One region of the Mesorhizobium sp. M0848 genome, then DNA from elsewhere that is predicted to be linked to it. Evidence: predicted binding sites of a transcription regulator. Region 1 holds the regulator's gene; the other holds the start of a gene.
What was found. Region 1 encodes LexA, which represses DNA repair genes until DNA is damaged. Its sites were predicted from a motif close to TGTTCNNNNTGTGTTCNG; they were not measured.
Positions count from the first base shown of each region.

Region 2: NKH95_RS09645 (helicase-related protein) is a predicted target of LexA. The motif match lies at 3,391-3,408, and genes of this name have one in related genera.

Region 1 covers NZ_JAMYOM010000013.1:94,553-99,910, forward strand. The annotation lists gene NKH95_RS16760 (ComEC/Rec2 family competence protein) at 1-1,586, shown strand, start outside; gene lexA (transcriptional repressor LexA) at 1,580-2,320, opposite strand; gene kynU (kynureninase) at 2,732-3,979, opposite strand; gene kynA (tryptophan 2,3-dioxygenase) at 4,059-4,895, opposite strand; gene NKH95_RS16780 (AMP-binding protein) at 4,892-5,358, opposite strand, start outside.
Region 2 covers NZ_JAMYOM010000007.1:35,441-40,798, forward strand. The annotation lists gene phaR (polyhydroxyalkanoate synthesis repressor PhaR) at 1-577, opposite strand, end outside; gene NKH95_RS09635 (acetyl-CoA C-acetyltransferase) at 879-2,057, shown strand; gene phbB (acetoacetyl-CoA reductase) at 2,151-2,876, shown strand; gene NKH95_RS09645 (helicase-related protein) at 3,597-5,358, shown strand, end outside.

The DNA of each region.
Region 1 (5,358 bases):
CCCGTGAAGGCATCGCCGACCATATCAGGGCGAGCGTCGGCGGCGCCGAAGGCGAGATCGCCGCGGCGCTGATCGTCGGCGTGCGCGCCGGCATTCCCGATGAGATCAATGAGGCGATGCGACGTACCGGCATCTACCACATCATCTCCATTTCGGGACTGCATATGGCGCTGGTCGCGGGCACCATCATGGGATTGCTGCGCGGCGCCTTCGCCTTGTTTCCCGACTTTTCCGCGCGTCGCCCGGTCAAGAAGTATGCCGCTGCCGCCGCGCTGTTCTCGATCGCGGCCTATCTCATCATCTCTGGAGTCGTCGTTGCCGCCGAGCGCAGCTTCATCATGCTGGCGGTGATGCTGATTGCCGTGCTGTTCGATCGAGCAGCACTCACCATGCGCAATCTGGCGATCTCGGCGATCGCCGTCATCGTGGTGTCGCCGCATGAGGTGGTCGGCCCGAGTTTTCAGATGTCGTTCGCCGCGACCGCGGCTCTGGTCGGCGCCTATGCCGGCTGGGCGGATCACCGCGCGGGAAAAGCAAGACCGCCGCCGCCAAAGCGATCCGTGCCCGGTTTCCTGACGCGAAAATTCCTGCTGGCGGCAACCGGCCTTGCCATGACCTCGATCATCGCGGGAAGCGCGACGACGCTGTTTGCCATCTGGCATTTTCAGCGTGTCTCGCCGCTCAGCCTGTTTGCCAATCTCGCGGTAATGCCGATCGTCACCGTCGTCATGTTCCTGGCCGTCGCCAGCGCGCTGTTGATGCCTTTCGGATTGGATTGGCCGGCTCTCTACCTGATGGGTAAGGGCCTGACGATGATGATCGCCATATCAGGCTGGATCTCCGAGCGTTCGCCTGTCGATGGGGTCGGGCTGATTTCGCAGCAGTCGGTCCTGTTGGTGGCAATTGCCCTGGTCATCGCGACAATGGCGACAACTTGGCTGCGGCTCGCTGCTCTGCCATTCGCGCTGGCAGGCTTGCTGACCGTCTCGGATACGCGCACGCCGGATGTGCTAATCTCGGAAGACGCCCGGCTGGTGGCGTTGCCGATCGGTGGCGGCGAGCTTGCCGTCAGCCGGGAACGGCCGAACGAATTCACCGTCGACAACTGGAAACGCGCCCTGACATCAGAAACCATCGTCGTGCCAGAGGTGTTCGACAACAGCGATGGGCAATTCGATGTCGCGGATGCCGTTGATCTGCCGCTGGGATCGCCGTTCTATTGCTCCTCAGGCGTTTGCGTGGCCAGGCACATGTCCGGTGCGATCATTGCCTATGTCGAGGACCGCAAGGACGCCTGGAAAGCCTGCGGCTTCGCCGAGCTGATCGTCATCAATGACGCCACCGCGTATGACGCCTGTCACAATCCGCTGGTTCTCGTCATCACCAAGCGGCAACTGGCTCGCAAAGGCAGTGCCGCGGTCTTCTTCGATCGCCAATCGGCGACCACGCCGGCGACGATCAGCTTCGCGGTGGACAGCCCATATCGGCCCTGGCACACGCAACGCAAATACTCTCGTGAGGCAAGGGGGCTGGCACCCTTCAAGAAACCGGAGAAGCCAGCGGCCAACCCACAGCCGCCTCAGTAGCGGCGGATCAGGCCGACGAGCTTGCCTTGCACCTTGACCCTGTCCGGGCCGAAAATACGGGTTTCATAGGCCGGATTGGCGGCTTCGAGAGCAATCGAAGCGCCCTTGCGGCGGAACCGCTTCAGCGTCGCTTCCTCTTCATCGACCAGCGCCACGATGATCTCGCCGGGGCTCGCCGTGTCGGCATTGCGGATGATGACGGTGTCGCCGTCGAAGATACCGGCCTCGATCATCGAGTCTCCCTTGACCTCCAGCGCATAGTGGGCGCCGCCCATGATCATGTCCGGCGGCACCGAGATCGAATGCGTCTGATGCTGGATGGCATCGATCGGCACACCGGCGGCGATACGGCCCATGACCGGGATCGACACGGCGGAGACCGCATCGTCATCATTGCCGGGCGAGGGCATCCGCGAAGGCGCCGGCTTGATCTGCCGGCCAAGGGCGCCACCCTGACCGAGACTGCCCTGGATGACGCTTGGCGAAAACTTCTTTGCCGCGTTGAGACCGGGCGCGATCGAGTCCGGCAATCGCAGCACTTCCAGCGCGCGTGCCCGGTTGGGCAACCGGCGAATAAAGCCGCGCTCCTCAAGTGCGGTGATCAGCCGATGAATCCCGGATTTGGAGGCAAGGTCAAGCGCCTCCTTCATCTCGTCGAAGGATGGCGGAATGCCGCTCTCCTTCAGGCGTTCATGGATGAACATCAGCAGTTCATGTTGCTTGCGCGTCAGCATGGCGGCCCCCAGGTTACCTGAAACCAGAATCGAAAAACAAACCCAGAACAAACCCTATCTGTTCCAGTTGTGTTCTGCAACCGTTTAAAGTTTAATGAATTTGTTAAGGCTGCTGAAATTATTTGGCGCTTGCCAGCGGGTCGCGATCAACAGGCGCTAGGCACGGCGATGCGCCTGTTCCCATTGAAATTATTATGGTTAATGACCTGTGGCTCATCCTCGACCCAAGGCTTGGCATTATCAGTCTATCGACCTCCACAAAGGACGATATCAATCTTCGGGACGTTCGTTTGCCGTGAACGAAACGGAGCCAAAACGCCAACGTCTGTTGGCATTTGTGGCTGGAAATTCAGCCCTCCGTCATCTGCCAGGCAGTGAGGGCGGCGGCGGTGGATCGCGGGGATCGTTGCGTCAGGTAACGGCTTCCTTGACCGCGAAACGGCGGTCCTTCCATGCGCCCGTGCGCAGAATATCCTCCAGCACCTCAACCGCCAGCCACACATCCTTGTAGCCGACATAGAGCGGCGTGAAGCCGAAACGGATGGTCGATGGCGCACGAAAATCACCGATGACGCCGCGCTCGATCAGCGCCCGCATGATTTGATAGCCGTGATCGTGAAGGAACGACACCTGGCTGCCGCGCCTGGTCGCGTCGCGGGTGGTCTCCAGCGTGAGACCGTAGGCGCCGCACCTGGCTTCGACGAGCTGGATGAACAGTTCTGTCAACGCGACACTCTTCTTTCGCAATGCCGCCATGTCGACGTCATTCCAGATGGCAAGCGCGCCTTTGAGCGCCCGCATCGACAGGATCGGCTGAGTGCCGCACAAAAAGCGGCGGATGCCGGTGCCGGCAACATAACCCCGTTCGAAGGCAAAGGGCCGCGCATGGCCCCACCAGCCGCTGAGCGGCTGGCTGATATCGCCGTGGTGGCGCTGCGCGGCATAGATGAAGGCCGGTGCGCCCGGACCGCCGTTGAGGTACTTGTAGGTGCAGCCGATGGCGAAATCGGCATTTGCGTGATCGAGCTCGACGGGCAGGGCGCCGGCGGTGTGGCAAAGATCCCAGACGATCAGCGCTCCGGCCGCATGAGCTTTGCGCGTCAGCGCCGCCATGTCGCGCAGTTCACCCGATTTGTAATTGACGTGATTGACCAGCACCACCGCGACGTTTTCGTCGATCAGCTCTTCGATGGTCGGCGCGTCGACACCCGCGAGGCGCAGCAGGACGCCATCCCGGGTCGAGGCCACGCCTTCGGCGATGTACAGGTCGGTGGGAAAACTGTCACCTTCGGCGACGATGGCCGACCGGCCGGGCCGCATCTCCATCGCCGCGTGCAGCACCTTGTAGATGTTGGTCGATGTCGTGTCGCAGACAACGGTCTGGCCGGCCGCGGCTCCTATCAGGCGTCCGAGCTGGTCGCCGAGTTCGATTGGCATCTCGAACCATCCGGCCGTGTTCCAAGCTCGGATGAGATCCTGGGCCCATTCTTGGGTCGCCGCCTGCTGCAGCTCGCTGAAAACGGCATGAGACGCTGCCCCCAGTGAATTGCCGTCGAGATAGATCATCCCCTCCGGCAGAATGAAACGGTCGCGCATGGCCCGCAGCGGATCCGTGGCATCCATCGCTTCGACTGCGGCGAGATCAGGAATTCCACTCATGGTCGGTCAGTCCCCGGTTGTTCGCGAAGGGTTTTCCGCCACAGCGCGTCCCCTCGGTGTGCCTGTTTTCATTTCGACGTCAGAGCCGGGTGCGGACCGTCCACAGCTCCGGGAACAGCACGACCTCGAGCATTTTCTTCAGATACGAAGCACCCGACGTGCCGCCGGTGCCGCGTTTCAGGCCGATGATGCGCTCCACCGTGGTGACGTGGTTGAAGCGCCAGCGGCGGAAGTAGTCCTCGAAGTCGACCAGCTTCTCGGCCAGTTCGTAGAACATCCAGTAGCGCTGCGGATCGCGGTAGATGGTCTGCCAGGCGACCAGCACCTCTTCATTCTCGGTTCGCGTCTCACGCCAGTCCGTGCGCCTGGCATCGGCACCGATGTCGAATCCGTTGCGCGCCAAAAGCAGCAGTGCCTCGTCATAGAGCGACGGCTCGGCCAGGATCGCTTCCAGCTTCCCGCTCAGGTCGGGCCGGTGCTTGTGCGGCCCGAGCATTGCCAGGTTTCGGTTGCCGGCCATGAACTCGATGGCGCGATACTGCCAGGACTGGAAGCCCGAGGACTGGCCGAGCGCGTCGCGGAACTCGGTGTATTCGCTGGGCGTCATCGTCCGCAGCACATCCCAGGCATTGTTCAGCTGCTCGAAGATGCGCGCAACGCGCGACAGCATCTTGAAGCTCGGCTCGAGCCGGTCGGCGCGGATCGAGCGGATCGCGGCGCCGATCTCGTGCAGAGCGAGCTTCATCCAGAGCTCGGAGGTCTGATGCTGGATGATGAACAGCATCTCGTCATGCGCCGATGACAGCGGCGTCTGGGCCTCCAGCACTTTCTCCAGGTGCAGATAGTCGCTGTAGGACATGCGCTCCTTGAACGACATCTGGGCGCCTTCGGACGCCGGATCGTATGGCTCGCTCAATTGATTTTCTCCGTGCGCAGCCGGAAGCGCTGGATCTTGCCGGTCTGGGTCTTGGGCAGAGCGGCGATGAATTTTACCGATCGCGGATATTTATAGGGCGCGATCGTTGCCTTGACATGGTCCTGCAGGCGCTTGGTGGTGAGGGCGTCGGGCGCGACGCCCTGCACCAGCACGACATGCGCCTCGACGATCTGGCCGCGTTCGGCGTCCTCTGCACCGATCACCGCGCATTCGGCGACATCCGGATGCGATAACAGTGCTGCCTCGACCTCGGGTCCGGCGATGTTGTAGCCGGCGCTGACGATCATGTCGTCGGAGCGCGCGGCGAAATGGAAGAAGCCGTCTTCGTCCTGCGTGAAGGTGTCGCCGGTGATGTTCCAGCCGTCGCGCACATATTCCTTCTGCCTGTCATCGGCCAAGTAGCGGCAGCCGGTCGGGCCACGCACCGCCAGCCTGCCGGTCG
Region 2 (5,358 bases), on a different contig from region 1:
CGATCTGGTCCTTCAGCTCCTGAAGGTCGTCGGGCTTGTCAGCCGTTTCCTTCCTGGCCGGCTCGGGCGTTGGCGCAGCCGCCGGCGTAGAGCCAGCGGGCGGGAACGGCGTGAACAGCCGCATCGCATTCTGGAACATTTCCATGTTGCGGCGTGTCTGTTCCTCCAGCGCCTTGATCGGCGTAGTGATCTTCATCATGTCGAGCGGCGACTTGCCGATCGCCCCCTTCATCTGCTCGCGAAAGCGCTCCTGCTCCTTGGAAAAGGCGAGCATCGACTGTTCGAGGAAGCTCGGCACGATCATCTGCATCTGGTCGCCGTAATAAGCGATGAGCTGGCGCAGGAACGGGATCGGCAGCATGTTTTGCCCGTCCTTGTTCTCCAGTTCGAAGATGATCTGGGTCAGCACCGGATGCGTGATGTCGTCGCCGGTCTTGGCGTCCTGGACGGTGAACTCCTCGCCCTTCTTGACCATCTCGGCGAGGTCCTCGAGCGTCACATAGGTGCTGGTGCCGGTGTTGTAGAGGCGGCGATTGGCGTATTTCTTGATGATGATCGGATCGTCTTTAGCGGCCATCTACATCCTCCCGGGGACACCGGCGCGCCTTTGAGCAAGCCGCCGATAACGATTGTGCCTTTTTTTTGAGGATATGCGCAAAAGCTTCACAATTCCAAGCAGTTTGTGCAGTGCGGGATCACTAAATGCTGCATAGCAGGCAAAATATGCTGCGCAGCAATGGACGAATGGCCGCCATGGCAAGGCACGACCTGCTTGCGGCGCATGGGCGCCCTGCCTATTTCCGGTTTGACTTGGGGTTGGGAAAGGGCAAGAAAAGTCCCTAACGACAGAACGACACCCTTGAAGTCTGGAGAAGAAAATGTCCGCTTCCATCGTCATTGCCAGCGCGGCGCGCACGCCGGTCGGCTCCTTCAACGGCGCCTTTGCCGCCACCCCGGCGCATGAGCTCGGTGCCGTTGTCATCAGGGAATTGCTGTCACGTGCCGGTGTCGAACCAGGCGAGGTCGACGAGGTCATCCTCGGCCAGGTGCTGACCGCCGCGCAAGGCCAGAACCCGGCCCGCCAGGCATCGATCAATGCTGGCTTGCCCAAGGAAACCACAGCCTGGGGCCTCAATCAGGTTTGCGGCTCGGGCCTGCGTGCCATTGCGCTCGGCATGCAGCAGATCGCCACCGGCGATGCCAAGGTCATCGTCGCCGGCGGCCAGGAATCGATGTCGCTTTCGACCCATGCCCAGCACCTGCGCGCCGGCGTCAAGATGGGCGACTTCAAGTTGATCGACACCATGATCAAGGACGGGCTGTGGGATGCCTTCAACGGTTATCACATGGGCAACACCGCCGAAAACGTGGCACGTCAGTTCCAGATCACCCGCGAAGACCAGGATCAGTTTGCGCTGGCTTCGCAGAACAAGGCCGAGGCCGCGCAAAAGGCCGGCAAGTTCAAGGACGAGATCGTCGCCGTCACACTCAAGGGCAAGAAGGGCGACACCATTGTCGACCAGGACGAATACATCCGCCATGGCGCCACGCTCGACGCCATGACCAAGCTGAAGCCGGCCTTTGACAAGGACGGCACGGTGACCGCCGCCAACGCCTCCGGCATCAATGACGGTGCCGCCGGCGCGCTGCTGATGAGCGAGGCGGAAGCGGTGAGGCGCGGCATCACCCCGCTGGCACGCATCGTGTCCTGGGCAACCGCCGGCGTCGATCCGCAGATCATGGGCACCGGCCCGATCCCAGCATCGCGCAAGGCCTTGGAAAAGGCCGGCTGGTCGGTCGGCGATCTCGACCTGGTCGAGGCCAACGAGGCCTTTGCCGCGCAGGCCTGCGCCGTCAACAAGGACATGGGCTGGGACCCCTCGATCGTCAACGTCAATGGCGGCGCCATCGCCATCGGCCACCCGATCGGTGCTTCCGGCGCCCGTGTCTTCAACACGCTGGTCTTCGAGATGCGCCGGCGCGGCGCCAAGAAGGGTCTCGCTACCCTGTGCATCGGCGGCGGCATGGGCGTCGCCATGTGTATCGAAGCACTCTGAAGAACTCACTAACCGGGCGGCGCGAGCCGCCCGTTCTGTATCCAGTGCCTGCCAAGCCCGACAACAGGGCGGTATCAAAAAAAGGGGAAATGCATGACCAAGGTAGCAATCGTCACAGGCGGATCGCGCGGCATCGGGGCGGCGATCTCGATCGCATTGAAGACCGTCGGCTATTCGGTTGCCGCGAACTACGCCGGCAATGACGCCGCAGCGGCGAAATTCAAGGCCGAGACCGGCATTCCGGTCTACAAATGGTCGGTCGCCGACTATGATTCCTGCGCGGCCGGCATCAAGCAGGTCGAGGCCGATCTCGGCCCGGTCTCGGTGCTGGTCAACAATGCCGGCATCACCCGCGACGCCATGTTCCACAAGATCACGCGCGAGCAGTGGAAAGAGGTCATCGACACCAACCTGTCCGGCGTCTTCAACATGACGCATCCGCTGTGGAGCGGCATGCGCGACCGCAAGTTCGGCCGCGTCATCACCATCTCGTCGATCAACGGCCAGAAAGGCCAGGCCGGCCAGGTCAACTATTCCGCCGCGAAGGCTGGCGACATCGGTTTCAGCAAAGCCCTCGCTCAAGAGGGAGCCCGCGCGGGCATCACCGTCAACGTCATCTGCCCTGGCTACATCGCCACCGAGATGGTCAAGGCGATCGACGAGAGGGTGCTCAACGACCGCATCATCCCGCAAATCCCCGTCGGTCGCCTCGGCGAACCGGAAGAGATCGCGCGCTGCGTAGTCTTCCTCGCATCCGAAGATGCCGGCTTCATCACCGGCTCGACCATCACGGCCAACGGTGGCCAATACTTCGCCTGACGACGTGGCGATGTAGGAGATCGACGGGCCGGCACACCGGCCCGTTTCCGGCACGGTCCCTTTGACGTGCTCGCGACCGTAGCTGACCCAATTCGGCACGCGAAGGTTAACAGCCGGCAGCAGCCCTGTGCAAAAGCTCCCTGGCAACCTGTGGATTCTCGGTGGATAAACTGTTCACAACACAAGATATTGAGGTGAACAAATCGGGAAAATTACGCCATCGCCGATTCGTCGCCGATTCGTTCCGGCTATGAGCTGAACGTTAACGACGACAGCCGGAATCGCCTGCCCAACTGCTTAACGCAGGTTAAGAAAGATCAACAATTTCATAATGTTGGTCGAGGCGCGCCAAGCCACCGTGATTGTTTCCAGGCAAAGGTTAACGGCAACGCCCTCTTAGCATCAAACGGGCCAGTTCAGCGATTCAGCATGTGGTGCGACTCGCGGTCGCGAAATCCACATGTAGCCGTGAACAAAAGCTGAATCTGCAGGAGTCACTGATTCGTCGCCGATTCGTTCCAGACTCGTTCTATCCGTTAATCCGCAGCCGATTGAAAGCTTGACAAAACCACCTTCTCGCCGCCGACGGAACATTCCGCTTTCGCTTCGCGCCCGAAATCCCTATGTGTCGCCTGTCATACGCGCCATTTGAGTCACGCTCCCGACAACCAGAGGCCAAGAAGCCTTATTTCCAGGTCCCAGAAGCCTTATTCTAGGTTGATGAACATCCAGCCCAAACACACCGAGCCGCTGATCCTGTCGGGCCGCGACGTGACCGCCGTGCTCGGGCCGACCAACACCGGCAAGACCCATCTCGCAATCGAGCGCATGGTGGCGCATGAGAGTGGTATCATCGGCCTGCCGCTCAGGCTGCTGGCGCGCGAGGTCTACGCCCGTGTCTGCGAAAAGGTCGGCGCCCACAAAGTGGCGCTGATCACCGGCGAGGAAAAGATCCAGCCGCCGGGCGCCAGATATTCGGTCTGCACTGTCGAGGCCATGCCGCGCGAGACCGACGCCGCCTTCGTCGCCATCGACGAAGTGCAGCTCGCCGGCGACCTCGAGCGTGGCCACATCTTCACCGACCGCATCCTGCATCTGCGCGGCCGCCAGGAAACGCTGCTGCTCGGTGCAGCCACCATGCATGGCATTCTGCAGCGCCTGCTGAGGGGTGTCTCGGTGGTGACGCGGCCGAGGCTGTCGCATCTTGCCTATGCCGGCTCCAAGAAGCTGACCCGCCTGCCGCGGCGCACGGCGATCGTCGCCTTCTCGGCCGACGAGGTCTACGCCATCGCCGAGCTGATCCGCCGCCAGCAGGGCGGTGCCGCCGTCGTGCTCGGCGCGCTCTCGCCGCGCACCCGCAACGCCCAGGTGGCGCTGTTCCAGTCCGGCGATGTCGATTATCTCATCGCCACCGATGCCATCGGCATGGGTCTCAACCTAGATCTCGACCACGTCGCCTTCGCCCAGAACCGCAAGTTCGACGGCTTCCAGTATCGCAACCTGACCGCGGCCGAGCTCGGCCAGATCGCCGGCCGCGCCGGCCGGCATCTGCGTGACGGTACGTTCGGTGTCACCGGCCAGGTCGACCCGCTGGACGAAGAGCTGATCAAGAAGATCGAAGGCCACGATTTCGATCCGGTGAAGGTGCTGCAGTGGCGCACCGCGCATTTCGACTTTGCCAGCCTCGACGCGCTGAAGCGCTCGATCGAGACCAACGCCCCCGTCGAGGGACTGACGCGGGCATTGCCTGCCGTCGATGCACAGGCGCTCGAGCATCTATCGCGCGACGAGGACATTCGCGCACTCACCACCAATGCCAAGCGCGTGGCGCTGCTGTGGGAAGCCTGCGCGCTGCCCGACTACCGCAGGATCGCGCCGGCGCAGCATGCCGACCTCATCGCTTCCATTTACACGGACCTCGCACGCTACGGCCATGTCGACGAGAATTACATGGCCGAGCAGGTGCGCCGCGCCGATACCACCGAGGGCGATATCGACACGCTGTCGCATCGCATTGCCCAGATCCGCACCTGGACATTCGTGTCGAACCGGCCCGGCTGGCTGGCCGATCAGGCACACTGGCAGGAAAAGACGCGCGAAATCGAAGACAGATTGTCGGATGCGCTGCATGAGCGGTTGACGAAACGCTTCGTAGACCGCAGGACTTCCGTCCTCATGCGGCGCCTTAGAGAAAATACCATGCCCGAAGCCGAAATTAGTCCTACCGGAACCGTCCTTGTCGAAGGCCACCATGTCGGCGAGTTGCAAGGGTTCCGCTTCACCGCCGACCAGACCGCCGGCGGCGAAGACGCCAAGGCGGTGCGCACCGCCGCCCAGAAGGCGCTGGCCGCCGAGTTCGAAGCGCGCGCCGAACGCTTCGGCGCCTCGGCCAATGGCGACATCGCGCTTGGCTCGGATGGTACGCTGCGCTGGATCGGCGCGCCGATCGGCACGCTGGTATCAGGCGAAGACGCGCTGAAGC